3 regions of the Klebsiella ornithinolytica genome follow, and region 3 is predicted to be linked to each of the others. Evidence: predicted binding sites of a transcription regulator. Region 3 holds the regulator's gene; each other region holds the start of a gene.
What was found. The regulator CRP, encoded in region 3, controls carbon source genes, mostly activating them, when cyclic AMP is high. The targets are predictions, from matches to a motif close to ATGTGANNNNNNTCACAT.
Positions count from the first base shown of each region.

Region 1: Q1L34_RS20375 (maltoporin) is a predicted target of CRP. The motif match lies at 3,529-3,546, and genes of this name have one in related genera.
Region 2: Q1L34_RS03755 (2-hydroxycarboxylate transporter family protein) is a predicted target of CRP. The motif match lies at 2,190-2,207, and genes of this name have one in related genera.

Region 1 covers NZ_CP130153.1:4,270,975-4,280,697, forward strand. Annotated here, with positions in the region: gene pdxR (MocR-like pyridoxine biosynthesis transcription factor PdxR) at 1-961, opposite strand, end outside; gene Q1L34_RS20355 (GNAT family N-acetyltransferase) at 1,066-1,776, shown strand; gene ykgO (type B 50S ribosomal protein L36) at 1,773-1,913, opposite strand; gene Q1L34_RS20365 (type B 50S ribosomal protein L31) at 1,916-2,176, opposite strand; gene Q1L34_RS20370 (LacI family DNA-binding transcriptional regulator) at 2,294-3,367, opposite strand; gene Q1L34_RS20375 (maltoporin) at 3,637-4,908, shown strand; gene Q1L34_RS20380 (PTS sugar transporter subunit IIB) at 5,048-5,362, opposite strand; gene Q1L34_RS20385 (beta-galactosidase) at 5,432-7,489, opposite strand; gene Q1L34_RS20390 (glycoside hydrolase family 53 protein) at 7,521-8,723, opposite strand; gene Q1L34_RS20395 (sugar ABC transporter permease) at 8,728-9,579, opposite strand; gene Q1L34_RS20400 (carbohydrate ABC transporter permease) at 9,590-9,723, opposite strand, start outside.
Region 2 covers NZ_CP130153.1:779,734-789,456, forward strand. Annotated here, with positions in the region: gene Q1L34_RS03745 (response regulator) at 1-283, opposite strand, end outside; gene Q1L34_RS03750 (ATP-binding protein) at 273-1,916, opposite strand; gene Q1L34_RS03755 (2-hydroxycarboxylate transporter family protein) at 2,264-3,625, shown strand; gene Q1L34_RS03760 (fumarylacetoacetate hydrolase family protein) at 3,643-4,506, shown strand; gene citC ([citrate (pro-3S)-lyase] ligase) at 4,520-5,539, shown strand; gene citD (citrate lyase acyl carrier protein) at 5,556-5,846, shown strand; gene citE (citrate (pro-3S)-lyase subunit beta) at 5,846-6,721, shown strand; gene citF (citrate lyase subunit alpha) at 6,732-8,249, shown strand; gene citX (citrate lyase holo-[acyl-carrier protein] synthase) at 8,254-8,793, shown strand; gene citG (triphosphoribosyl-dephospho-CoA synthase CitG) at 8,771-9,574, shown strand; gene Q1L34_RS03795 (nucleoside permease) at 9,614-9,723, opposite strand, start outside.
Region 3 covers NZ_CP130153.1:436,112-445,834, reverse strand. Annotated here, with positions in the region: gene kefG (glutathione-regulated potassium-efflux system ancillary protein KefG) at 1-17, opposite strand, end outside; gene Q1L34_RS01995 (ABC transporter ATP-binding protein) at 191-2,095, shown strand; gene Q1L34_RS01990 (nuclear transport factor 2 family protein) at 2,208-2,660, shown strand; gene Q1L34_RS01985 (hydrolase) at 2,933-3,892, shown strand; gene Q1L34_RS01980 (YheU family protein) at 3,889-4,107, shown strand; gene Q1L34_RS01975 (phosphoribulokinase) at 4,143-5,009, shown strand; gene Q1L34_RS01970 (OsmC family protein) at 5,090-5,494, opposite strand; gene crp (cAMP-activated global transcriptional regulator CRP) at 5,801-6,433, shown strand; gene Q1L34_RS01960 (YccS/YhfK family putative transporter) at 6,486-8,564, shown strand; gene argD (bifunctional acetylornithine/succinyldiaminopimelate transaminase) at 8,554-9,723, opposite strand, start outside.

The DNA of each region.
Region 1 (9,723 bases), 1.7 Mb from region 3:
TGCCGATATAGACCACCGGCGCCTGTTTCATCATCCCTGACATGGCCGGAACAGGTTCCCCGCTATAGCGAAACTCGCTGTCGTAATCATCTTCAACAATCCATGCATCATGCTGGCGGGCATATTCCAGCAGCGCCAGACGCCTGCCTGCGCTCATCACCGCGCCACAGGGATATTGATGCGAAGGCGAGGTAAAAATCAGCCGCGGCGGCAGGTTCTCGTCCATGTCCGGACACATCCCTTCACTGTCTACCGGCATCCCTTTTACCTGTAACCCGGCCTTCATAAATACGCTCTTCGCGCCGGGATATCCCGGCTCTTCAACCCATGCGGTGTCACCCGCTTCGCTCAGCAGATGGGTACAGAGGTTGACGCCTTCGAGCGCGCCTTCGGTAATCACGATTTGCCGGGCGTCGCAGCGGATCCCGCGAGATAGCGCCAGATGACGGACAATCGCTTCCCGCAGCGCGGGTTCCCCTGCCGCCTCTCCGTAACCCAGCAGCGCGCTGCCCTCATCACGCAGCACCTTGTCGAGCAGCCGCCGCCAGAGCGGTAAAGGAAAATAGTTAATCGCCGGCGTGCCGGGAGTAAATATCAGCGTCGGCGAATCGCGACGGGTGCCGGGAGGTAGCGCGATCAGCCGCTCCGGCAACGCAATGGTCAGCGGTAGCCCTTCCCGCTCACCGGAGGCGGTCAGCGTCGCCACATACGTCCCCTGGCGGCTGCGCTGCAGGTAGCCTTCCATGGTCAGCTGCTCCAGCGCCCCGTTAATCGTATTACGCGACAAATTGAGCCGCGTCGCGATAGCACGTGAACCCGGCAGCCGACTACCGCCTGCCAGCGCTCCCTGTAAAATCGCCTCGCGCAGCGCACGATACAGCGTGCGCTGAAGGGTTTCATGACCTCGCCGGGACAAGGTGTGTTCCAGTAGGGTGAAGAAGGCATCATCAGGAATATTCATCTCGGCTCCTCGTGGCACCATCAAAACATACTCTGATGGATCTTTTTATGGAACCAGTAAAACTTTAGTCTCACGCTATTCCCCCGCAGATAAGGAGCCCCCCCATGCAGCAACATAATTCGTTCGGACAACCCGTTGGCCAGGCCCTGCCCGACTGGCAGCCGCGCCCGTTTCCGCAACGTCAAATTCTACAGGGACGTTATTGCCGCCTGGAGCCGCTGACTGCCGCTCACGCCAGCGCGCTCTTTGCCGCACATCAGCTGGCCCCGGATACCCGAAGCTGGACGTGGTTATTGCGCGAACCGGACAACTGCGTAGAGACGTTCAGCGCCTGGATAACCAGCGTGGAAAAGCTCAGCGATCCTCTCCATTTCGCCGTCGTGGATGAACGCACCCGACAGCCCGTCGGCTCCCTGGCGCTGATGCGTATTGATGCCCAAAATGGCGTGATCGAAGTCGGACACGTGCACTTCTCGCCGCTGCTCAGTCGGACCGCAATGGCGACGGAAGCCCAGTGGCTTCTGATGCGCTACGTCTTCGATACGCTCGGCTATCGCCGCTATGAGTGGAAATGTAATAGCCTGAACGAACCCTCGCGCCGGGCGGCGCAACGATTGGGGTTTCACTTTGAGGGACGTTTTCGCCAGGCGTTAGTGATAAAGGGCCACAACCGCGACACCGACTGGTTTTCGATAATCGACAGCGAGTGGCCACTGATAGATAAAGCGATGCAGCGATGGCTGGCCAGCGGAAACTTTAGCCCCGATGGTCAGCAGCGCGCCACGCTGGAGAGCTTCCGTACATCAGGAGATTAGCGTCTCTTCTTACGTCCCTGCACGGCTTTAAAACGAGGATTGCTTTTGCAGATAACGTACAGCCGCCCTTTGCGTTTCACAATCTGACAATCGGGGTGGCGCTGTTTCGCACTGCGCAACGAGTTGAGTACCTGCATCCTTAGTTCCTTTTAGCATCAATAAAGCCGCCGAAACGCTGGCGGAAACGTGCAGTGCTGCCTTCGCTGTTGAGAGCTTTCTGCTTACCGGTGTAATACGGGTGCGATTTGGACGACACATCGAGGGTGACATAAGGATAGGTCTCCCCATCCAGTTCAATTACGCGCTCGGTCTTGATTGTCGATCCCACTTTAAAATATTCATTCACGCTGGTGTCATGGAACACAACGGTACGGTAATGCGGATGGATATTGTCTTTCATGATAACCTCAACAGATATGTTATAACATAACAATAAGGTTACGCCGCAAAAAGACAAAGATCAACCATGAGAAGCTCAGGGATGTAAAATCGAGCGGCGCGAACCGCCCGTGAGAGATTAAGGATTCAGTTGATGTGCAAGCGCACGCAGCTGTTCTGCAATAGCCTGTAGGTCTTTACCCTGCTCCGTTTTTGGCCCGGTAGAATGACGCACGACCAGCCGGGCAGGCAGGATTGAAGAGGTATGCGACGTTTCGCCATCGCCGCTAGCAAGAATACGGCGTACGGCCTCTTTACCCTGCAAATCCAGATCCAGCGACACGGTGGTCAGCGCCGGATAGAAGAATGAGCTTTCATACGTATCATCATAGCCAATCACCGACTTCTCACCGGGAATCGGTACCTGATGCTGATGAAATGCGCTCAGTACCCCCAGCGCCATCTGGTCATTCCCCACCAGCACCGCCGTAAATTTCGGCGTCTCACGCAACATCTGCAGCGCGCCCGCATAGCCGCTCTGCGCGTCCCAGTTCCCGCGAATCACCGTCACCGGCTGTAGCCCATAGCCAGCCAGCGTCTCTATCCAGCTCTTCAGACGCAATTTTGCCGAGACGGAGCTTTCCGGCCCGGCCAGCAGCGCAATATCCCGATGACCCATTTCATACAGATATTTGACGCTCGCGCGGGTGCCGTCAGCCGGGTTAAACGAAACGTTAAACACGGAGCTATAGGGATCGACGTCGAGGAAGAGACAAACGATATCATCATTGTCAGCCGCGATTTTCTGGGCTTGTTCGGTCTCCAGAGGCACGTTGATGATCACCTTATCAACCAGCTGGGACTTCAGCTCATTGATGGATTCCTGAATACTTTGATTGACGCTCTCATCAATCATAGAAATGAGCACCTGATAACCTTCCACATTCGCATAGCGTTTTACCGCTGCGGCAACCTGAGAAGGCGCGTGCAACGACAGTGAAATTGTCACCAGACCGACGGTCCGACTTTGCTTGCCCACCAGCTGTTGAGCCAGGCGGTTAGGGACATACCGCAATAGCTCAATGGATTTCTCCACCTTACGACGCGTGGCCTCGGATACATTAGCAGATTTATTGAGCACCCTGGACACGGTCTGATAGGAGACGCCTGCATGACGCGCGACATCTTCTAAGGTTGCGCTTTTCGACTTCATGGTCCGGTTCCTTATGTTGTTATCCCTGGATTGTAACAGGGGCCATTTAAAAAAACGCGCCCTGCAACGTTCCCATGCTAAAAAATGACAATAAAAGTATTACGCTCACAATACATCAAATTGTGAATGGACTCACTGACCGTAACAAATTACGCCATTTTATTTGCACTTAATCACACTATCACGATCATTAAATTGCCTGAAGTTACGTTTAGGCATTTCATGACACCGTTAATGTGAACGTAATACAAAACAATAAGAGGATAGACATGAACACTACGCTGCGCACAGTCTCTGTTGCGTTGGCCGCCGCGCTGATTTCACCATCCGTGCTCGCGGCTTCCGCCTCTGTTCCTGGAATTGATTTTCATGGTTATATGCGTGCCGGGGTTGGGGTCTCCGGGGATGGCAGTCTGGCCGAATGGCAAAAAAACAAAATTGGTCGTCTGGGTAACGAATCTGATACCTATGGCGAGCTGGAGTTGGGTTCTGAGGTGTATAAGAAGGATGACGTCAGCTTCTATCTCGATAGCATGGTCAGCATGGTCTCTGACGGTTCTAACGATAACGAAACCACCCTCAATGACGATGCGCAGTTTGGCCTGCGTCAGCTGAACCTGCAAATTAAAGGCCTGATCCCCGGCGATCCTAACGCGGTCATTTGGGGCGGCAAGCGCTACTATCAGCGCCACGATCTGCACATCATCGATACCAAATACTGGAACATCTCCGGTTCCGGTGCCGGGATCGAAAACTATACCTTAGGCCCAGGCGCCGTTTCACTTGCCTGGATCCGCGGTGATGCAAACGACGTCGATTACCGCGTCGACGGCGACAGTAACGTCAATATCAACTATGTCGATCTGCGCTATGCGGGCTGGAAACCGTGGTCCGGCGCCTGGACCGAATTTGGTATCGATTACGCGATGCCCAACACCACCAAAAAACAGGATAGCTACGGCGGGCTGTACGATGCCGATAACGGCGTGATGCTGACCGGCGAAATCAGCCAGGATATGCTGGGCGGCTACAACAAGCTGGTTCTGCAGTATGCAAATAAAGGGCTGGCGCAGAACATGGTCTCCCAGGGCGGCGGTTGGTACGACATGTGGAACTATGTCAACGATGCCACCGGCTATCGCGTGATCAACACCGGTCTGATTCCGATTACCGACAAATTCTCGATTAACCATGTGCTGACCTGGGGCTCCGCCGACGACATCACCGATTACACCAATAAAACGCGTTTACTCTCTCTGGTCGCACGCGGACAGTATCAGTTCACCGAGTATGTCCGTCTGATTGGCGAAGTCGGCGGTTTCTACCAGAAAGACAGCTATAAGAACAATACCGACTACAAACAAGCCGGCGAGAAATACACCATTGCGCTGGGTCTGGCCGATGGCCCGGACTTTATGTCACGCCCTGAATTACGTATTTTTGCCTCCTATCTCAATGATTCCGAGAATGGTAAACCGTTTGAAGATCAAACCGCCAGCAATACGTGGAACTTCGGCGTCCAGGTCGAAGCCTGGTGGTAAACGTATTTTTGTTATCTGAAGCTTTTTATCTCCAGCTGTAAGGTCGTAATTACCCTCCGGTAATGATTATTGCCATTGTTTTCTTTGTCTTGTTTTGGGGATAACTCTATATTGAGTTATCCCTTTTTATTTATGAATTTTATTTACGGCTGGTAAAATGCTCATCTAATAGTTGACGTAAGGTATCAGACTGCTTGCCAAAAATAGCGTGCACCTGTTGCCCGATAATAATTACACCCAGCGCCCCTTGCTGCTGTAGCGCCTGAGAATCGACAATAGCCAGATTATTCACCGTGACCCGTAAACGCGTAATACAGGCGTCGACATTAACAATATTTCCCTCCCCACCAAACGCCTGAATTAAATCCTGTAGCTGTTGCTTTTCAACATCACTTAACGGCACCGGTTGGCGAGGCTGGGCGAAATAATGCAGAAAGGATTTTAAACTTACCATCATGCACTCCTGATAATATCAAGGTAAAAAAAAGCCTGCTCGCAGGAGCAGGCTCGGATAACGCAGTGATTACGCTTTACGACTGAGAATACGGCAGTCCCATGCGGTTAAGGTCAACGGCGCGCTAATGGCCGCACCGGAGAGACTGTCCTGATAGCCCTGCGGCAGGCTTACGCTGTGCTGCTGAGCGCTGTAGTTCTGCAAGAAAACATAGGTCGTTTCGCCATCGGTGCGGGCCGTGGCGACCACGCCCGGCGGAAGCTCACTCTCGATCGCCCGCGGTAAGGCCAGCTCCCGGCTGATAACCGCGAAGAAATCGCGCTGGAAAGCCAGGTCGTTGCGTGAGGCGACATGCCAGGCCTTCCCCTTGCCGAAATGATTAACGGTCACCGCCGGGCGGCCGGCGTAGAAATCATCACGATAGGTTGCCAGCGGCCGGGCGCTTTCGGCATGAATCAGCTCGCACAGATGGCGCACCTGATACGGCCCCTGTAACCCGCCTTCGTTGCCTGCCAGCCCCTGAACCAGGTTGCGCTCGCCGTCATTCAGGCAATCAATCTCCTCCGCCCAAATCCCCAGCAGGTTGCGCAGCGGTCCCGGGAAACCACCAAGGTGGCAAAGATCGGATTCATTAACGATCCCCGTCCAGTAAGTGGTCACCAGATGGCCTCCGTCGGCGACAAACGCTTCGGCGCGCGCGGCAAACCCATCGCGAACCATATACAGCATCGGGGCGATAACCAGCTGGTAGGCGCTCAGGTCGCCATCGGCATCGATGATATCGACCGCAATACCCTGCTCCCAGAATGGCCGGTAGTGTTCATTAACGGTATTTTCATACTCCATCCCGAGATTACGCGGGCCCTGCGCATCATCCAGCGCCCAGCGGTTTTGCTGGTCAAAGATAATCGCCACTTTCGCATCGGTGCGACAGCCCACCACGCCAGGCAGACGACTGAGCATATCACCCAGCCGGCTGACTTCGCGGCCGACGCGGGTATCCAGATGACCAACGTGGTCAATGACCGCGCCGTGGAATTTCTCCACCGAGCCACGGCTCTTACGCCACTGGAAATACTGAACTGAGTCTGCCCCGTGGGCGACAGCCTGCATGGAGGAGAGAATATGCATCCCCGGTTTTTTCAACTTACTGGTCGGCTGCCAGTTGGTGGCGCTCGGCGTTGATTCCATCAGCACGAACGGCTTGCCGCCCTTCAGACTGCGCATCATGTCATGGTACATCGCGGTATAGCAGGCCAGCGTGGTTTCATCTTTGTCGCGATGCCACATCGGATAGCTATCCCAGGAGATGAAATCCAGCGCCTGCGCCAGCTGCCAGTAGTCGTAATCGTAGAAGTACTCCATGAAGTTGGTGGTCACCGGCAGGTCGGCATTCGCCGCCTTCAGCGGGGCAATCTCATGGCGGCAGAAGTCCGTGACCTGCGCCGTGTTAAAGCGACGCCAGTCAAGGTTCAGCCCGTGAATGGACACTTCCCCCTGCGGTGCCGGCGACTCAATCTGCGACCAGTCGCTGTAGGTATGGCTCCAGAAAGTGCTCCACCAGGCGTGATTGAGATTATCCAGCGTTTGATAACGCGCTTTCAGCCAGTCGCGGAACCGCGCCTGACAGCGTTCACAATGGCAATCTCCGCCATATTCATTGGAAATATGCCAGCCGAGAACCGCCGGATGCTGTGCGTAGCGTTCCGCGAGCAGGCTGTTGATTTTAAAAATCTTCTCCCGATAAACCGGTGACGTCATACAGTGGTTATGCCGTCCGCCGTGCAGCGCCGGTACCCGGTCGCGCCCCACTCGCAGCACCTGCGGATAGGCCTGCGACATCCAGGCCGGGCGTGCGCCGCTTGGCGTAGCCAGAAATACGTGAATACCGGCGGCGTACAGCTTATCCAGAATGCTGTCCAGCCAGCCAAATTCAAATACGCCTTCCTGAGGTTCAAGTTTGGCCCAGCTGAAAATCCCCACCGACATGACATTGCATTTAGCCTGCTGCATCATGGCAATATCTTGATCGATAATACCGGGATAATTTTCCCACTGTTCCGGGTTATAGTCAGCGCCATGCAATAGCGCATTGACCTTCGGACTCAAAGGCGCAAATTTATTCATAATAAACATCCTGAAGTGTAAAACTTAACGATTAATTAAAGACTTTTGCTGAAGGTAATACTTTCCCCTGGCAATCAAACAGCGCCTGATTTTCCCGGGCATTACCCTGCTTCCATTCATCGTGGATATATTTCATTCCCGCCGGTGTAGCCCAGGTATTTCCCGGCACGGCGATCCAGGTCGGTTCCCAATAAAAAATACCTTTCCCGCGCTGGTCGGGAACATCGGCAACGGCCTGCATTAAATCGTGGATATAATTATATTGTCCCTGTACCGTGGCCGGATAACCGCCCTCTTTTTCTTCTTTGGCCTGGAAACTGTTTTCCGCGTTATCGCAATTTTCCAGGGTATAGGCATAGGCGGCTTCCACGACGATCACATCTTTGTTATAGCGCCTGCTGATATCATCCATATTCGCTTTCAGCGCACTAATCGGGCCGTTCCAGTAGGTGTACATCGACAGACCGATGATGTCGTACGGTACGTTGCGCTTACTGATTTCATCAAACCACCAGCGGAAGGTATCGTTCTTAGTGCCTTCAGCCAGATGAAGCATGATTTTCACCTGCTCGCCATTCTGCAGATTCTCTTTCAGGCCGTCGATTGCCGCATTCAGCAGGCCAGCCAGACGGTCAAATTCACCGCCGCCCTGCCCCCAGCTTTTGCCTTCCGGCCACAGCATGCCGCCATTTATCTCATTGCCAATCTGCACCATATCCGGCAGAACGCCTTCCTGTTTAAAGCGGGCGATGGTGTCACGGGTGTAGTCGTGAATGGTCGTTTTCAGCTGCGGATAATCCATTTTTTCCCAGGCTTTCGGTTTGAATTGTTTACCCGGGTCGGTCCAGAAATCGCTGTAGTGGAAATCCAGCAGCAGCTTCATACCCTGCGCTTTTGCCCGCTTCGCCAGCACCAGCGTCGCCGCCAGATCGTTATCACCGCCGCCGTAGCCCTGACCCTGCGCATCTTTCGGGTCTACCCACAGGCGCAGGCGGACATAGTTCACGCCATCGGCCTTCAAAATGGCGATCGGATCCTGCTGCTGGTTGTTGTGGTTATAAAACTTTGCCCCGTGCTTTTCCGCATCCAGCAGCGTAGAGATATCAGCGCCTTTAATAAAATCCGCAGGCAGCGCGCGAAATGCGCGCGTTTGCAGCGCCTCGGCGGCCAGTGCAGCGGGGGAAAAACTGCATGCCAGACAAACAGCAAGCAACGCGGGTGTTAATCTTTTCATGGGGTTATCCTTTTGTACTGCCAGAGGTCAGGCCGGAAACAAAGTATTTTTGTAATGCCAGGTAGAGAATCGCGACCGGAACGGCAATCAGCACCGCTCCTGCTGCGTAAGTGGTGTAGCTGGCGCCCATTTTTTGCGCCACCAGGTTGTACAGGCCAATCGGCAGCGTGTATTTGTCCGGCGTACGCAGGATGGTGCTCGACAAAATAAAATCGCCCAGCGGACCGGTGAATGAAAACAGCGCCACCACCGCGAGAATCGGTTTTGACAGCGGCATAATGATCTCAAAGAAAATACGGAAGCTGCTGGCACCGTCCATTCTTGCCGACTCATCCAGATCTTTCGGGATCGCGTCGAGATAGCCCTTCATCAGCCAGGTATTCATCGGGATCATGCCGCCAACGTAGATCAGCACCAGCGCCAGATGGCTGTTGATCAGTCCCAGCAACTGCGAGAGCACGAAGATCGCAATCAGCGCAGAAAACTGCGGGATCATCTGCAGCAGCAGGAACAACATCAGTCCATTCTGCCGCCCTTTAAAACGAAAGCGGGAAAAGGCGTAGGCGGTAAAACTGACGCTGATTAAGGTCAGCACCATGGTCATGAAGCTGATTTTCATCGAATTCCAGTACCAGGTGAGGTAGTTCACATTGCCGTTGAACAGGTCGGCATAGTGCTGGAATGACAGGTTCTCCGGAATAATCGAGGTGCTGAGCAGGCTGTTTCCGGCATTCAGCGACGCGCCGACGGTCCAGACCAGCGGATAGATAATCACCACCGAGACCAGGATAACAATCAGCCAGGTGAGTGACAGGCGAATCCACTTTTCGCGTTTAATACTGGGTGATTTAGCCATGTTGCTTCCCTTACGCCATGTCATCGTTTTTGAAGGATTTTGTGGCGCGGAACTGCCACAGTGCCAGGCCGACGACAAATATCGACAGCAGGATAGTAATGGTCGCCGCAATGGCATATTGCGAAGACGACATCGTCAGTTTGT
Region 2 (9,723 bases), 340 kb from region 3:
TACAGGTATCCATATCGCTGGCGGCGGTGATAAAGATGACCGAACAGTGGGTACCTGCCAGCATCGCATTGCCGATAAGCGTAATCCCTTTCCCGTCCGGCAGGTAATTATCCAGCAGCACCAGCTGCGGTCGCTTACTCTCAATTTGCGTCTGCGCGTCAGCCAGAGATGACGCAATGCCCACCAGCCGCAGGCCCGGATGTTTGCCAATCAGCTCCGCATGCAGCAGCGCCAACGCGTGCTCGTCTTCCACGATCAGTACATCGATAAGTTCATGTTGCATAGTCGGTCTCTTCCAGTTCCAGTTCCTGTTCCGGGCGCCAGGCGCTTCCCGTGGCGGGAATAAACAGTGAAAAAATCGCGCCGCGGGGTATATTGTCGGCGACCTCGATCGTCCCGCCAGCCTGGCTGACATAGCTGTCGATCAGGTACAGTCCGATGCCGTGGTCGCCGCAGGTTTTGGTGGTGATGCCGCGCTCAAATATCCGCTCGCGCAAGGCCGGCGTAATGCCGACCCCCCGATCGGCCACTTCGACGATCAGCTCTTGCGCATTCAGCTTGATCAGCACCTCTACCGGCTCGTGCGGCAGCGGCGCGCGCTGCGTCGCTTCAATGGCGTTATCCAGCAGGTTGCCGATAATCGAAATCAGCTCTGCTTCGGCAAGCGGTGCGAAGGGGCTCGCCATCCGGCAGGCCGGATCGAAGCTCAGTTGCACCCCTTTTTCGCGGGCGCGGGAGGCCTTGCCTAACAGCAGACCGCACAGCGTTGGCGAATGAAAGCGCGACGAGATAAAGTCCAGCAGCTCCTGGGCGTGTTCTGACTGGGCCTGAATATAGTGAATGGCTTCCTCATAGCGCCCCATATGCAGCAGGCCGGAGAGCGTGGTCATGCGGTTGAGCTGCTCATGGCGCATGATGCGCAGATTGTCGACGTAGCGTTTCACCTGGCTGAGCTGAGCGCTGAGGGTGTCTATCTCATTGCGATCGCGGAAAGTTATCACCCAGCCCTGCAGCGAGTCCTCCAGCATGATCCGTACGCGGCTGGCGATCACCGTCAGATCGTTGAACCGACAGATCTCATCATGCGTGTCCCGTTGCAGCATCGTTTGCGGTGAGAAGAAGGGGACGGGGGCGATCACCTGGCCGATCGGCTGTCCGCGCAGCTGTCGGGCGGGCTGATTCAGGCCCAGCAGCTTCCGCGCCGCCTGGTTGATCACCTCGATCCGCAGATGGTTATCGATAGCGATCACCCCTTCGTAGATCGACTCCATCATCGCCTTTTGCTGGCGCACCAGCAGACCGATTTCACGCGGCTCCAGCGAGAAAATCTGCTTCTTAATGCTGCGGGTAAAAAACCATGAAAACACGAACAGGGCCACGAGCAGCAAAACGGCAGCGAGCAGAATATTGACGGCTTTACTGACGGTAATGGTGTCGAGATAGCTGGTGAGATAGCCCACGGAGACAATACCCACCACCTGGCCGTCCTCGCTGAATATCGGGGCTTTGCTGCGCAGCGAAATTCCCAGACCTCCCTGGCGAATGGTGGTGGTGGTTTTGCCCTTCAGCACCTCCTCGTTATCACCACCCACGAGCAGAGTGCCGACCCGGTCGGCGAACGCCGAATGAAACAAATGACGACCTTGATTATCGCCGACGACAATAAAACTGGCGTCACTGCGTGCCGCTATTTTATGCATGAAATGAGTGATTGCGCTAATATCCTTTCTGGCGACATTTTCCCGTAATACAGGGATGATGGCGATCTCTTCTGCTTGTATTTTTGCCCGCGTACTCATTTCCATATACAGCTGTTTTTCGACATCAATATAATAATAGCCTCCCAACAGCACGAAGAGTACTGAGAAAAAGGCCGTCAGTGAAATGAACAGCTTTATTTGAAATGACACTTTCATCGCTATCACGCTGGGTATCAATGGAAGTGGCTAATATATCATCTTTTTTCCGGCTGGCATCTGCTTTGCCGGAAACTTGTGATCCTTTGCACAAGCGCTCTGCATAAGGAAAATATTGCTGCCGCAGCAGATCTTAAATTTACGTTAATAAATGTTATTTGTTTGTTCGTTTTAGAAAATAAACCATAAAAACCACGCCAATAAATAAACTATGAATCACATTAAATAAAAGAAACCATTAAAACCATAGCATCCATTAAAGTTTCGGTTTTAATATGCTGATCCTCACATTAAGTCTGCTTTTGGCACATTAAGCTGCCTGCACAAAATAACCAAGGGGCTTAATAATGAGCACAACTGACGATTCTTTCTCTGTTACCCAGGACCCAATTGATATTCACAAACCTTCGCTCAAAGAGCGCTGGTGGCATATTATGGATAGCTGGAAAGTAGGGATTATTCCTTTACCGCTGTTTGTTCTTGCCGGACTGCTGATTGCCGTCGATTGTCTGGGGGGGAAGTTACCGAGTGATATCGTGGTGATGGTTGCCACGCTGGCGTTTTTTGGTTTTGCCTGCGGCGAATTCGGCAAACGTCTGCCGATCGTCGGCAAACTCGGTGCGGCGGCGATTTGCGCGACGTTCATCCCTTCGGCGCTAGTCTACTACGGCCTGCTGCCGGATGTGGTGGTGGAGTCCACCACCAAATTCTACAAATCCACCAATATTCTCTATCTCTACATCTGCTGCATTATTGTCGGCAGTATCATGAGCATGAACCGCACCGTGCTGATTCAGGGCTTCCTGCGCATCTTCTTCCCGATGCTGTGCGGTGAAATTGTCGGCATGATCGTCGGTATGAGCGTGGGCCTGGCGCTCGGTCTTGAACCGTTCCAGATCTTCTTCTTTATCATACTGCCGATCATGGCGGGCGGCGTGGGCGAAGGCGCGATCCCGCTGTCGATCGGCTATGCGACGTTGCTGCATATGGATCAGGGCGTGGCGCTGGGACGCGTCCTGCCGATGGTGATGCTGGGCGGCCTCACCGCCATTATCATCTCCGGCTGTCTGAACCAACTCGGCAAACGCTATCCGCACCTGACCGGTGAAGGCCAGCTGATGCCAAACCGCGCGAATACCGATGAAACGGCCCCCCAGCCGGCCTTCTCTGGAAAAGTCGACGTTACTACCATCGCTTCCGGCGCGCTGCTGGCGGTACTGCTGTATATGCTGGGGATGCTGGGCCACAAGCTGATTGGTCTGCCTGCACCGGTCGGCATGCTGTTCATGGCGGTGCTGGTGAAACTGTTTAACGGCGTCTCCCCGCGCATCCTTGAAGGTTCTCAGGTGGTCTACAAATTCTTCCAGACTTCTGTGACCTATCCCATCCTGTTTGCCGTTGGCGTCGCGATCACCCCGTGGCACGAACTGGTCGCTGCTTTCACCGTCAGCAACCTGCTGGTGATTATCAGCACCGTCTCTGCGCTGGTGGCGACCGGTTTCTTCGTCGGCAAAAAGATTGGCATGCATCCGATTGATGTCGCCATCGTCTCCTGCTGCCAGAGCGGACAGGGCGGCACCGGTGATGTGGCGATTCTGACCGCCGGCAATCGTATGAGCCTGATGCCATTCGCCCAGATTGCCACTCGTATCGGCGGCGCAATTAATGTCTCGGTCTCGCTGCTGATTCTCGGCAACTTCCTTGTTTAAGTTTTCAGGAAACAACAATGAAACTCGCAAGCTTTATCTATCAGGACATTCGCAGCTTCGGCATCGTCAAAGCCGAAGGGATGATTGATTTAGGTCGTCGTCTTGGCGATCGCTACGGCGACCTCAAGGCGCTGCTGCAGGGTAACGGCCTGGCTGAAGCCAGCCGCTATCTCAACGATGTGGTCGATGTGCCGATGAGCGCCGTCACCTTCCTGCCGGTGATTGAGCAGCCGGAAAAGATCCTCTGCGTGGGCATGAACTATGCCGAAAAGCGCAAAGAGTTCGATCAGCACAATCCGGCGCCGACGCTGTTTGTCCGCTTTGCCGATTCTCAGACGGCGCACAACGCGCCGGTGTTGAAACCGCGCCATTCCCGCGAATTTGACTACGAAGGCGAACTGGCGGTGATTATCGGCAAAGGCGGCGAAAACATCCGTCGCGAGGAGGCGCTGCGCCACGTTGCTGGCTACAGCTGCTACATGGATGGATCCGCACGCGACTGGCAGCACAGCTGGTTTACCGCGGGGAAAAACTGGCGGCAGACCGGCGCATTCGGCCCGTGGATGGCGACCGCGGATGAGATCCCGGATCCGCATCAGCTGACGATCCGCACCTGGCTGAACGGCCGGATGGTTCAGGATGACAACACCAGCAGCATGATCCACAAGGTGGCGGAGCTGATCGAGTACATCAGCACCTTCACCCGCTTAAGCCCGGGCGATGTGATCATCACCGGATCGCCGGGTGGGGTGGGGAAAAAGCGGAACCCGCCGCTGTTTATGCAGGAGGGCGATCGCATTGAGGTTGAGATTGAGCATATTGGCCATCTCAGCAATGTGATCATGGAAGCGCCAGCCAGCACGCTGACGACGGCACATTGAGTAAGGCGTGATGATGGACTCGCAACCTGCTATCGACTTTCGCTTCACGGAAGTGGCCCAACACCCGGAACGTCTGAGCCGGATTCGTTACCTGCTGACGGACAGCGGTCTGGGGATGGACAACGATATCACGCTGTTCGTTGAGGCCTGGTCCGGAGAGCAGCTGGTGGGCTGCGCGGGGCTGGCCGCCAACGTTATCAAATGCGTGGCGGTCGATGAGCAGCTGCGCGGTGTGAATCTCAGCGCGCGGCTGCTGGCGGAAGTGGAAAACGTCGCCCTCGCGCGCGGCCATTTTCATCTCTTCCTCTGCACCCGGCCCTGTAACGAGGAGCGCTTTTCCCGCAGCGGCTTCTGGCCTGTCGCCCGCAGTGGCAATAACGCGGTATTGATGGAGAACACGCCGCAGGGCATTACGCGCTACTGCCGTTCGCTGCGCGGTGAGCGCCGGCCCGGCAAGGATATCGGGGCGATTGTCATGAATGCGAATCCGTTCACGCTTGGCCACCGCCATCTGGTGGAACACGCGGCGGCACGCTGCGACTGGCTGCATCTGTTTGTGGTACGTGAAGACGCCTCATTCTTTCCGTTCGCCGCGCGTCTGGAGATGGTACGGGCCGGAGTGGCGCATCTGGCGAATGTCTCCGTGCACGAGGGCTCGCAGTACATCATCTCGCGCGCCACTTTTCCGGCCTACTTCCTGAAAGAGAGCGGAAAAGTGCAGCAGGCGTGGAGTGAAATCGACGTGCTGATCTTTCGCGACTACATCGCGCCGTCTCTCGGCATTACCCATCGTTTTATCGGCTCCGAGCCGTTTTGCGATATCACCCGTCAGTACAACCAGACGCTGCACGAACTGCTGGCGGGTCGTATCAACGTTGAGGAGATGACCCGTATTAAGGTTGGGGGAAGCGCCATTTCGGCCTCGGAAGTCCGTCGTTTACTTAAGACAGAACAGTATTCTCGTATTCGGGACATTGTCCCGGAATCCACTTTCGCGCATCTCGAAGCGCACTACAGCGCGGAAGTCGCTTAATTATCAGGAAACGATCATGAAAATTGTAAGGGAGGCGCTGGCCGGTACGCAGGAGTCCAGCGACCTGATGGTGAAAATCGCCCCCGCCGACGGCGAGCTGGAGATTGTCATCCACAGTGAAGTGATAAAGCAGTTTGGCGAGCAGATTCGTCAGGTGGTTGAGGAAACGCTGCACGCGATGGCGGTGCGGCAGGGGTTGATTATCATCGAAGACAAAGGCGCGCTGGATTGCGTCATTCGCGCGCGCCTGCAAAGCGCGGTGCTGCGCGCTGCCGATGAACCGCATATCGACTGGAGGACGCTGTGATGAACAGGCTCCGTCGTAGCATGTTATTCCTGCCGGGCGCTAACGCAGCGATGCTCTCTACCGCCTTTATCTACCGTCCCGATTCGATCATGTTCGATCTTGAGGACGCGGTGGCGCTGCGCGAGAAAGACAGCGCGCGCCTGCTGGTCTGGCATGCGCTCCAGCACCCGATGTATCAGGATATCGAAACCGTGGTGCGCATTAACCCGCTGAGCACGCCGTTTGGCTTGCTGGATCTGGAGGCCGCCGTGCGAGCTGGCGTGGACGTGATCCGATTGCCGAAAACCGATACTCCGGAAGATATCGACGAACTGGAAAGCCACCTGGTGCGCATCGAGCGCGACTGCGGGCGTGAAGTGGGGTCCACCCGCATCATGGCGGCGATTGAGTCGGCCGTTGGCGTCATTAACGCCGTGGCTATTGCTCGCCGTTCCCCGCGGCTGATTGGTATTGCGCTGGCGGCCTTTGATTATGTGATGGATATGCAGACCGAGCGCAGCGATGGTACCGAACTGTTCTACGCCCGCTGTGCGGTACTGCATGCCGCGCGGGCAGCCGGCATCGATGCCTTCGACGTGGTGTGGTCAGACGTGAACGACGAAGCCGGATTCCTGCGCGAAGTCGAGTTGATTCGCAAAATGGGCTTTAACGGCAAATCGTTGATTAACCCGCGTCAGATTGACCTGCTGCACAATGCGTATGCGCCAACCCGACAGGAGGTTGAACACGCGCAGTTAGTGATTGAGGCCGCGCAGGAGGGGGAACGCAATGGCCTGGGCGTGGTCTCGCTCAACGGCAAAATGGTCGACGCCCCGATTATTAACCACGCACAGAGAGTGCTGGAACGCGCGGCCGCCTCCGGCGTCCGCCGTTAAGGATAAAACAATGAACCAGACAGAACTTCTCCATGCGACCTTCCCCCATCTGCGGGATTTAAAACCGTTTGATTCTGCCCTCAGCGCGACGCCCTGGCTGGCCGACGTAGAGGAAAAGCATCGCCGTAAGCTGTGTGAATCCCTCGAGGAGGCGGTGGTGCGCAGCGGCCTGCAGGACGGAATGACTATCTCCTTTCACCATGCCTTCCGTGAAGGCGATCGGGTGATTAACAGCGTGGTGGCGAAGCTGGCGCAAATGGGTTTTAAAGGCCTGACGTTGGCTTCCAGCTCCTTGATGACCTGCAACGATGCTCTTATCGAACATATCCAGAGCGGGGTGATTCGTCGCATTTATACCTCAGGGATGCGCGGGAAACTGGCGGAGGCTATCTCCCACGGAGTGATGGATGAGCCGGTGCAGATCCATTCCCACGGCGGGCGAGTGAAATTATTACAGGATGGCGAGCTGAACATTGACGTCGCGTTTCTCGGTGTGCCGTGCAGCGATGAGTTCGGCAATGCCAACGGCACCCACGGGCGCTCCTGCTGCGGTTCGCTCGGCTATGCGATGGTCGATGCGCACTTTGCCCGACGGGTGGTGCTGCTGACTGAAGAACTGGTGCCTTTCCCCAATATGCCCGCGAGCCTGATGCAGGATCAGGTGGATTACATCGTGCAGGTGGATAGCGTGGGCGACCCGGCGAAGATCAGCGTCGGCGCGGCGCGCGTCACCAGTAACCCGCGTGAACTGATGATCGCCCGCTATGCGGCAGATGTGATTGAGCACTCCGGGTACTTCAGGGACGGTTTTTCGATGCAGACCGGCTCCGGTGCGGCGGCCACCGCCTGCACCCGCTTTATGGAAGAGAAGATGGAGCGTAGCGGCGTGAAAGCCCGTTTTGCGCTGGGGGGGATTACCGGCAGTCTGGTGGATCTGCATGAGAAAGGACTGATTGAAAAGCTGCTCGATACGCAGTGCTTCGACGGTCAGGCGGCCGCTTCGCTGGCGCGCAACCCTCATCATGTGGAGATCTCCACCAACGTCTATGCCAACCCGGGCAGCAAGGCGGCGAGCTGTGACCAGCTCGACGTGGCTATTCTCAGCGCGCTGGAAATCGACGTCGATTTCAACGTTAACGTGATTACCGGTTCCGACGGCGTCATGCGCGGGGCGTCCGGCGGTCACTGTGATGTGGCGGCAGCGGCAAACCTGACTATTGTCGTCGCCCCGCTGCTGCGTAGCCGTATTCCCACGGTAGTGAAGCGGGTGACGACGCGACTAACGCCGGGAGAAAGCATTGATGTCCTGGTCACTGACCACGGCATTGCGGTGAATCCGGCACGACCGGAGATCCGCGCGCGCCTGATTGCCGCCGGGATGAACATCGTCGATATCGACGCGCTGTACGCGCGGGCTATCTCGCTCTGCGGGGTCCCCAGACCCATTGAATTCACGGACAAAATCGTCGGCGTCATTCGCTACCGCGACGGGCGGGTGATTGATACCGTGCGCCAGGTTAAGGAGTAACAACATGACCACTGCGACACCCGTGGAGGCGGGTGTCAGCCTGGAGGCGTGGCTGGCGGCGAAAGAGTGCCGCGCGGCGCGCCAGGCTGACTGGCTAAGACGTTATCAACAGCCGATTATTTCGCTGACCCTGGTGACGCCGGGAACGGTAAAAAATAGTCTCCGCTACCGCAATACGATGGGCGTGGCGCTCCAGATGTGCGACCAGCTGCTGTGGGAGAACCGCTGGCCGGTGCGGGATCGCCAGGTGCTGTGGCTCCCGACGGGGCCTGAGGCGATGTGGTCCGTGGCGCATAATGCGCCGGAGATCAAGGCCCACTGCGTGGCGCTGGAGCAGAGTCATCCGCTCGGTAGGCTGTGGGATCTGGATGTGATCTGCCCGCAGGATGGCCACGTTGGCCGTCTGTCGCTGGGGCTGCACATGCGCCGCTGCCTGGTGTGCGATGAGCCGGCGCATGTCTGCTCTCGCTCGCGCAAGCATCCGGTCGGACAGGTGGTGGGAGGCGTGGAGAAGATTATCAATGACTGGTTTGCCCGCGACTAAATTTTGCGCCATTGAGGTCCCTCGTCTGGCGGAAGAGGCCCTGTGGCAGGAGCTGGAGCTGACCCCCAAGCCGGGGCTGGTGGACCGACTCAACAACGGGGCTCATCATGATATGGACCACGCTCTGTTTGTCCGCAGTATTACTGCGATTACGCCGTGGCTCTCCCGCTTTACCGAGCTGGGGAGTGACTACGCAGACCAACCGGCAGGCGAGCAGCTGCGTCTGCTACGCCCGATGGGCATTGCCTGCGAGCAGGCAATGTATGCCGCAACCGGCGGCGTGAATACTCATAAAGGGGGGATATTTTCTCTCGGGCTGCTCTGTTTTGCCGCCGGAAGAGTGCGGGAGGTGACCGCGTCAAGCCTCTGTAGCGAAGTGAGGATTCTGTGCCGGGGGCTGGTGGCGCGTGAGCTGGCTGGCCGCAGTGCGGCAGTAACCGCAGGCGAACGTCAGTTTCAGCAGCTGGGTTTAACCGGCGCACGCGGTGAGGCGGAAAGTGGTTTTGCGACGGTACGTCGCGTCTTGCCCCTGTGGAACGGCCGCCAGCTGCATGATTTGCTCCTGCGCCTGATGGCGGTGAATCCGGACAGTAATCTGGTGTCGCGCGGCGGTATTCACGGGCTGCGATATGTACAGAGCTATGCGCAAACGCTGCTGGCGAACGGCTGGGATCGTCGGCGCTTACTGGAGATGGACAGAGCGCTGATAAGGCGTCATTTAAGCCCGGGTGGGAGTGCGGATTTACTGTCGGTGGCGTGGGTTTTAGCGAAGTGCGGCTGATGTCCCTCCCCCCGAAGAGCAGGGGGAGGAGGCAATCGGTTAATGCGCGGCGGTAGTCTGCGCGCCGGCCGGTACACGCACGTGTTTGTATTTAAACAGCGCGATGAAGGCGATGGCCAGAACCAGCGAGTAGGCGGCAAAGATCAGCC
Region 3 (9,723 bases):
GCTGTCTGAGACATCATTCCCCTCCCGAACGTCTTCTGGTGGCCTGCACAACGGCTGCGTCCCGACGCAACCAGAATGACTTTGTGTATCGTCTTCGTTTTGGGCTACCATTGCGGCCCGGTGGAGCAATTTGCTACCACATTACATTATCATAATGACAAACTAACATAGTCAGAACATACGGCGCCTTATGATTGTTTTCTCCTCGTTACAAATTCGTCGCGGCGTACGGGTCCTCCTGGACAACGCCACCGCCACCATCAATCCTGGCCAGAAGGTCGGCCTGGTGGGCAAAAACGGCTGCGGCAAATCCACGCTGCTGTCGCTTTTGAAAAACGAGATTAGCGCCGACGGCGGCAGTATGACCTTTCCGGGTAACTGGCAGCTGGCGTGGGTTAATCAGGAAACCCCTGCGCTGCCGCAGCCAGCCATTGATTATGTTATTGATGGCGATCGCGAATATCGCCAGCTCGAAGCCGATTTAAAACTGGCCAACGAGCGCAATGACGGCCACGCCATCGCGACGGTGCACGGCAAACTGGATGCCATCGATGCCTGGACCATCCGTTCGCGCGCCGCCAGTCTGCTGCACGGGCTGGGATTCAGTAATGAACAGCTTGAAAGCCCGGTCAGCGACTTTTCCGGCGGTTGGCGTATGCGCCTGAACCTCGCGCAGGCGCTGATTTGTCGTTCCGATCTGCTGCTGCTCGATGAACCGACTAACCACCTCGATCTCGATGCGGTCATCTGGCTGGAAAAATGGCTGAAAGGCTACACCGGCACGCTGATTCTGATTTCTCACGATCGTGACTTCCTGGATCCGATCGTCGATAAAATTATTCATATCGAACAGCAAACGATGTTCGAATACACCGGCAACTACAGCTCGTTTGAAGTGCAGCGCGCAACCCGCCTGTCACAGCAGCAGTCGATGTATGAAAGCCAGCAGCTGCGCGTCGCCCATCTGCAAAGCTATATCGACCGCTTTCGCGCCAAGGCCACCAAGGCCAAGCAGGCCCAGAGCCGCATTAAAATGCTGGAACGCATGGAGCTTATCGCACCGGCTCACGTCGATAACCCGTTCCACTTTAGTTTCCGCGCGCCGGAAAGCCTGCCAAACCCGCTGCTGAAAATGGAAAAAGTCAGCGCCGGCTACGGCGAACGGGTGATTCTGGACTCTATCAAACTAAACCTGGTGCCCGGTTCACGCATTGGCCTGTTAGGGCGAAACGGCGCCGGCAAGTCGACGCTGATCAAGCTGCTGGCCGGCGAACTCCAGCCGCTGCATGGCGAGATTGGCCTCGCTAAAGGTATTAAGCTCGGCTACTTCGCTCAGCATCAGCTGGAGTTTCTGCGCGCTGACGAATCCCCGTTACAGCATCTGGCACGCCTGGCACCTCAGGAGACAGAGCAGAAACTGCGCGACTATCTCGGCGGATTTGGTTTCCAGAGCGATAAGGTCAACGAAGAGACGCAGCGTTTCTCCGGTGGTGAAAAAGCCCGCCTGGTGCTGGCGTTGATCGTCTGGCAGCGACCTAACCTTCTGCTGCTCGATGAACCGACGAACCACCTCGATCTCGATATGCGTCAGGCCCTGACCGAAGCGCTGATTGATTTCGAAGGCGCGTTGGTGGTGGTCTCGCACGATCGCCACCTGATCCGTTCCACCACCGACGATCTCTATCTGGTGCATGACGGCAAAGTCGAGCAGTTCGATGGCGACCTGGAAGATTATCAGCAGTGGCTCAGCGACTCGCAGAAACAGGAGAGCTCGTCGTCTGACGTTGCGAAAGAGAGCGGTAACAGCGCACAGGCCCGCAAAGACCAGAAACGTCGGGAAGCGGAATTACGGACGCTCACTCAGCCGCTGCGTAAAGAGATTAGCCGCCTCGAAAAAGAGATGGATAAGCTCAACGCGCAGCTCGCCCAGGCGGAAGAGAAGCTCGGCGACAGCGGGCTGTATGATGCCTCCCGCAAAGCAGAGCTGACCAGCTGTCTGCAGCAACAGGCCAGTGCCAAATCCGGTCTCGAAGAGTGTGAAATGGCCTGGCTGGATGCACAAGAGCAGCTGGAACAGATGCTACAGGAAGGTTAAAACGGGTTATGATAGGGCAGGGAGTATAAACGCAGTGGCGCTGAGTTATGGGAACGCGCCGTTATATGCCCCTGCTATAAACCGCAACACTCATCTGCGAAGAGGCATTGCCATGGTAAAAAAAACGCTTATCTCCCTCTCACTGCTTTGTGCCCTGACCCACTCCGCTTTTGCCGCCTACAGCGCGAGCGAATTGAAAAACAAAGAAAACGTCATCGCTTTTTATAATAAAGCGTTGAACGATAAAGACTTTGATGCCGCAAAAACCTACCTCGGAAACGAGTATATCCAGCATAATCCTGGTGCGAAGGATGGGCCCGAAGGCTTTCGTCAATTCATCGCCTTTCTGAAAGAGAAATTCCCCGACTCTCACAGCGAGATTAAACGCGTGATTGTCGACGGCGACTATGTCGTTCTGCACGTTGCGTCCACCGGCCGCGAGCCGGGCGTCACCCGGGCGATTATCGATATTTTCCGCCTCGATGCGCAGAACAAGATCGTTGAGCACTGGGATGTTATTCAGACGGTTCCGGAAAAAACCGCCAGCGGCAACAGCATGTTTTAAGCCAGCCCCACAGCCATTCGCTCCTGGCGGTGGCTGTTTCCCCTTCCAGCCTTCCCGGGCAGCGGGCCATCTTTATCCCGCAAGAGCAGTCCTCATCCGGCTTCAATTTCGTGTAACCTATAGCACAGGCCGCAAGACCACATATTGGATAACCTGCGCACTTCATGCGCGGTATACTGTTTTATAAGATGATTAACTGCTCTGGTGCTATGGTTGAAATCACCCCCACAGAAATGACGCCCCCCGAAAACGACTCGCGTGAGTTTCACCCTATGCGCGGCGTGGGCAATCGTCATCTGCAGACCATGCTGCCGCGCCTGATTCGCCGTAAGCTGGGATTCACGCCGCACTGGCAGCGACTTGAGCTCCCGGACGGTGATTTTGTCGATCTGGCGTGGAGCGAAGACCCCGCCGGGGCGCAACACAAACCGCGACTGGTGGTGTTCCACGGGCTGGAGGGTAGCCTGCACAGCCCCTATGCTCATGGCCTTATCCATGCAGCCATGCAGCGCGGCTGGCTGGGCGTGGTGATGCATTTCCGCGGCTGTAGCGGCGAACCCAACCGCAATAACCGCATCTATCATTCGGGTGAAACCGAAGATGGCCGCTGGTTCCTGCACTGGCTACAACGCGAATGGGGTGCGGTGCCGACCGCTGCCGTCGGCTATTCGCTGGGCGGGAATATGCTGGGCTGCCTGCTGGCCGAAGAAGGTGATAATGTCCCGCTTGATGCCGCGGTTATTGTCTCAGCCCCGTTCATGCTCGAAGCCTGCAGCTATCATATGGACAAGGGCTTTTCCCGGGTCTATCAGCGTTATCTGCTCAATCTGTTAAAGGCCAACGCCGCGCGTAAGCTGAAAGCCTATCCCGGCTCGCTACCGGTTGATCTCCGCCAGCTCAAAGGTATGCGCCGCATCCGCGAGTTTGACGATATGATCACCGCCAGGATTCACGGATTCGCCGATGCGCTGGACTACTATCGCCAGTGCAGCGCCATGCCGCGCCTCAGCGACATTACGAAACCGACGCTGATCATTCATGCGAAGGACGATCCTTTTATGGACCACCACTCCATTCCGCCGCAAGAGCAGCTCCCGGTAAACGTCGAGTATCAGCTGACCGAAAATGGCGGACACGTCGGATTCGTCGGCGGCACGCTGCGCAAACCGGAAATGTGGCTGGAAAAGCGTATCCCGGACTGGTTAACCCGTTGGTTGGGAGCACAAAAATGATTATTCCCTGGCACGATCTGGATCCCGAAACGCTGGATAACCTGATCGAAAGCTTTGTGTTGCGTGAGGGCACCGATTATGGTGAACATGAACGCTCGCTGGCGGATAAAGTCGCCGACGTCAAACAGCAATTGAAAAGCGGAGAAGCCGTGCTGGTGTGGTCAGAACTGCACGAGACGGTCAACATCATGCCCCGCAAGCAGTTTCACGGCTAAGGCGGCGCCACACATCGTTTAATCTGGGAGTTGTTATGTCTGCCAAACATCCGGTGATTGCCGTCACGGGCTCCAGCGGCGCGGGAACCACGACCACCAGCCTCGCCTTTCGTAAAATTTTCGCCCAGCTAAATCTGCGTGCCGCGGAGGTAGAAGGCGACAGCTTCCATCGCTATACCCGCCCGGAAATGGACATGGCGATCCGCAAAGCGCGCGATCAGGGGAAACACATCAGCTACTTCGGCCCGGAAGCCAACGACTTCGGCCTGCTGGAAAACACCTTCCTTGAGTACGGGCGTAACGGTAGCGGCCAGTCGCGCAAGTATTTGCATACCTATGATGAGGCGGTGCCGTGGAATCAGGTACCGGGCACATTCACACCGTGGCAACCGCTACCGGAACCGACCGATGTCCTGTTTTATGAAGGGCTGCACGGCGGGGTTGTCACGCCGCAGTATAACGTCGCGCAGAATGTCGACCTGCTGGTTGGCGTGGTGCCTATCGTCAACCTGGAATGGATTCAGAAGCTCATCCGCGATACCAGTGAACGAGGTCACTCCCGTGAAGCGGTGATGGATTCCGTGGTCCGTTCAATGGAAGACTATATCAACTTCATCACACCGCAGTTTTCGCGCACCCATATCAACTTCCAGCGCGTCCCCACTGTCGACACCTCCAACCCGTTTGCGGCGAAGGGCATTCCGTCATTGGATGAAAGCTTTGTGGTGATCCACTTCCGCAACCTACCGGATATCGATTTTCCCTGGCTGCTGGCGATGCTACAGGGCTCGTTTATCTCGCATATCAATACGCTGGTGGTGCCTGGCGGGAAAATGGGGCTGGCGATGGAGCTCATCATGACGCCGCTGGTGGAACGCTTGATGGAAGGTAAAGCAATTTAAATTCGCGGCCGGCGCTACGCTTGCGCCGGCCTGCAAGACGGTGTCAACCCGGTAAGCATCGCGCCACCGGGTATCTGGCATTACGCCTCTACCACCTCAAACGAGTGGGTGATGTTCACCGCTTTTTGCAGCATCAGCGCCACCGAGCAGTATTTCTCCGCCGACAGATCCACCGCACGGGAGACGGCCGCATCTTTCAGCTCCTTGCCGGTGACAATAAAATGCATGTTGATATGGGTAAACAGACGCGGCGCCTCTTCCCGACGTTCAGACGTCAGCTTGACTTCACAGTTAGTCACGTTGTGACGACCTTTCTGCAAAATAGACACGACATCGATCGCGCTGCATCCGCCCGCCGCCATCAGCACCATCTCCATTGGGCTTGGCGCTTTATCTCCGGAGTTGCCGTCCATCAGAATCTGGTGACCTGAAGCCGACTCTCCGATGAAGGTTAACCCTTCAACCCATTTCACACGAGCTTGCATAAAATTTAACTCCAAGGTTGCAATTTTCCTGACAGATTACGCGTACATAACAATTCTCGCAACGGAAGGCGACCTGCATCATGCTGAAGCGAGACACCAGGAGACATGCGGCAAAAGCTATGCTAAAACAGTCGGGATGCTACAGTATTACATTGATGTACTGCATGTATGCAGAGGAGTTCACATTACAGGCTGAAGAAAAATCACCAGCCCGTTTCCCAGGCATAGGGAAACAATACGATTGCATGCCCGGATGCCGTGTAGTGTCGGCACCCGGAGATAGCTTATAACAGAGGATAACCGCGCATGGTGCTTGGCAAACCGCAAACAGACCCTACCCTCGAATGGTTCTTGTCTCATTGCCACATTCATAAGTACCCATCTAAAAGCACGCTGATCCACCAGGGTGAAAAAGCAGAAACGTTGTACTACATCGTCAAAGGCTCTGTGGCTGTGCTCATCAAGGATGAAGAAGGTAAAGAGATGATCCTCTCTTACCTCAACCAGGGCGATTTCATCGGTGAATTAGGCTTGTTTGAAGAAGGCCAGGAGCGTAGCGCCTGGGTACGTGCGAAAACCGCATGTGAAGTGGCCGAAATCTCCTACAAAAAATTCCGTCAGCTCATTCAGGTTAACCCGGATATCCTGATGCGCTTGTCGTCGCAGATGGCTCGCCGTCTGCAGGTGACCTCAGAAAAAGTGGGTAACCTTGCCTTCCTCGACGTCACCGGGCGCATCGCTCAGACGCTGTTGAACCTGGCAAAACAGCCGGATGCGATGACCCACCCTGATGGTATGCAAATTAAAATTACCCGTCAGGAAATTGGTCAGATCGTTGGCTGTTCCCGCGAAACCGTTGGCCGTATCCTGAAGATGCTGGAAGATCAGAACCTGATCTCCGCACACGGTAAAACTATCGTCGTATACGGTACGCGTTAAGTCGATAAAACGGCGTATTGCTTGCGCAATACGCCGTTTTTGTTTTCCCTCTATGTGGCGCAGGCTGATTTATCACCCGGAAGTCAACTATGCACTGCGGCAAACGCTGGTGTTGTGTTTGCCTGTCGCAATCGGCCTCCTCCTCGGTCATTTACAGCAAGGTCTGCTGTTCTCGCTGGTGCCCGCCTGCTGTAACGTCGCCGGTCTGGATACGCCGCACAAACGTTTTTTTAAACGCTTGATTATTGGCGGTTCGCTGTTCGCCGGCTGCAGTCTGGTCGTCCAGCTTCTGCTTCAGCAGGCGATCCCGCTACCTTTGATTCTCAGCGGCCTGGCGCTGCTGCTCGGCGTGACGGCGGAGATCAGCTCTCTGCACGCCAGGCTTCTGCCCGCTTCGTTGATTGCCGCGATCTTTACCCTGAGCCTTGCCGGAAACATGCCCGTCTGGGAGCCACTGCTGATCTACGCCCTCGGGACGCTGTGGTACGGTCTGTTTAACTGGTTCTGGTTTTGGCTATGGCGCGAGCAGCCGCTGCGCGAATCGCTGAGCCTGCTCTATCGCGAGCTGGCTAACTACTGCGAAGCCAAATACAGCCTGCTGACCCAGCATATCGATCCCACCACTTCACTGCCGCCGCTGCTCACGCGCCAGCAGAAGGTGGTGGACCTGATCACCCAATGCTACCAGCAGATGCATATGCTGGCGGCGAACCAGCGCAATGACCACAAGCGCCTGCTGCGGGCGTTTCAGATGGCGCTGGATTTGCAGGAACATATCTCCGTCAGCCTGCACCAACCCGAAGAAGTACAAAAACTGGTAGAACGCAGCCATGCCGAGGCGGTGATCCGCTGGAACGCGCAAACCGTTGCCGCTCGCCTGCGGGTGCTGGCCGATGACATCCTGTACCACCGCTATCCGCGGCGCTTTAACATGGATAAGCAGATCGGCGCGCTGGAGAAAATTGCCTGGCAGCATCCGGACAACCCGGTAGGGCAGTTCTGCGCCTGGCACTTCAGCCGAATAGCCCGGGTGCTGCGTACCCAGCGCCCGCTGTACGCTCGCAACCTGATGGCGGATAAAGAGCGCCGTCTGCCGCTGCTGCCCGCGCTAAAAAACTATCTCTCGTTAAAATCACCGGCGTTACGTAACGCTGCGCGTATCTGCGTGATGTTAACGGCCGCGAGCCTGATGGGAAGTGCCCTGAACCTTCCCAAGCCTTACTGGATCCTGATGACGGTGCTTTTTGTAACCCAAAACGGCTACGGCGCGACGCGGGTACGTATCGTCCATCGGGCGGCAGGTACGCTTGCCGGTCTGGCCATCGCCGGACTGGCGTTGCACTTCCATGTCCCGGAGGGTTATACGCTCTCCGCGATGCTGCTCGTCACGCTGCTGAGCTACCTGATTATCCGCAAGCATTATGGCTGGGCGATGGTTGGCTTTACCGTGACGGCGGTGTATACCCTGCAGCTTCTGACGCTCAACGGCGAGCAGTATATTGTCGCCAGGCTTATCGATACGCTTATCGGCTGCCTTATCGCCTTTGGCGGCATGGTCTGGCTATGGCCGCAATGGCAAAGCGGGCTACTGCGTAAGAACGCTCACGACGCGCTGGAAGCCGATCAGGAAGCGATCAGGCTGATTCTTAGCGACGATCATCAGGCTCCGGCGCTGGCCTATCGCCGGATGCGCGTCAATCAGGCGCATAACTCGCTGTATAACTCGCTGAATCAGGCCATGCAGGAACCCGGTTTTAACACACACTATCTTGACGACATGAAACTGTGGGTCACCCACAGCCAGTTTATTGTTGAGCATATCAACGCGATGACCACCCTGGCCCGCGAGCATACGATGCTGACGCCGGAGCTGGCCCGACGCTATCTGGAATCTTGTGAGATTGCGCTCCAGCGTTGCCAGCAGCGGCTGGATTCCGATGGTCCCGGCAGCGCTGGCGATGTCAATATTATGGAGTCGCAGGATGTGGAGGTGAGCCGGGGGCCGTTAAGTACGATGGAGCAACATCTGCAGCGGATCCTCGACCATCTGAACACCATGCACACCATCTCCTCGGTGGCATGGCGTCAGCGCCCGCATCACGGCATCTGGCTACGCGCGATTAAGCGTTAAGAACCTGCTTTACCGCCTGGGCAAAGCGGGCCATGCCTTCGGCAATATCCTGCTCGTCGATGACCAGCGAAGGGACAAAGCGCATCACATCCGGCCCGGCATTCAGCACCATCACGCCGGCATCTGCCGCGGCATAGAGAAAATCACGAGCCCGGCCCTTATACTGCGGCTTAAGCTCCGCGCCAATCAACAGCCCCATACCGCGGATGTCGCTGAACAGGTCAAACTGCGCGTCAATTTGCTGGAGATGCTGCACAAACAGCTCGCGCTTCGCCTTCACGCCCTCCAGCACCTCCGGGGTATTAATCAGGTCAAATGCCGCCCCGGCCACGGCGCAGGCCAGCGGGTTACCGCCGTAGGTCGAACCGTGGGAACCGGCGTGGAATGCGCTGGCAATATCGTTGGTGGTCAGTACGGCGCTGATCGGGAAGCCACCGCCCAGCGCTTTGGCGCTGGTAAGAATGTCCGGCGTCACGCCATAGTGCATATATGCAAACAGCGAACCGGTACGCCCCATGCCGCACTGAACTTCATCAAATACCAGCAGCGCCTGATGCTCATCGCAGAGTTCGCGCAGTCCTTTCAGGAACGCCGGCGTCGCCGCCATCACGCCGCCTTCTCCTTGAATCGGCTCCACAACCACCGCGCAGGTATGATCGTCCATAACGGCCTTAACCGCATGCAGATCGTTAAACGGCACGTGGATAATGTCCGCCGGTTTCGGGCCGAAGCCATCAGAATATTTTGGCTGCCCGCCCACCGATACCGTGAACAGCGAACGGCCGTGGAAAGCATTATGGAAGGCGATGATTTTGGTCTTATACGGGCTGTGACGGGTAATGGTGTAGTGGCGCGCCAGCTTGAACGCCGTTTCGTTCGCTTCGGTGCCAGAGTTCATGAACACCACGCGTTCGGCGAAGGTGGCCTCCACCAGCTTACGACCCAGACGCAGCGCCGGCTCGTTGGTAAAGACATTGCTGGTATGCCACAAGGTTTCGCCCTGCTCATGCAGCGCCGCGACCAGAGCCGGATGACAATGACCTAACGCCGTCACCGCAATCCCGCCCGCGAAATCAACGTACTCTTTGCCCTGCTGATCCCATACGCGGCTACCTTTACCTTTGACCGGGATGAATTCTGCCGGTGCATAAATCGGCAG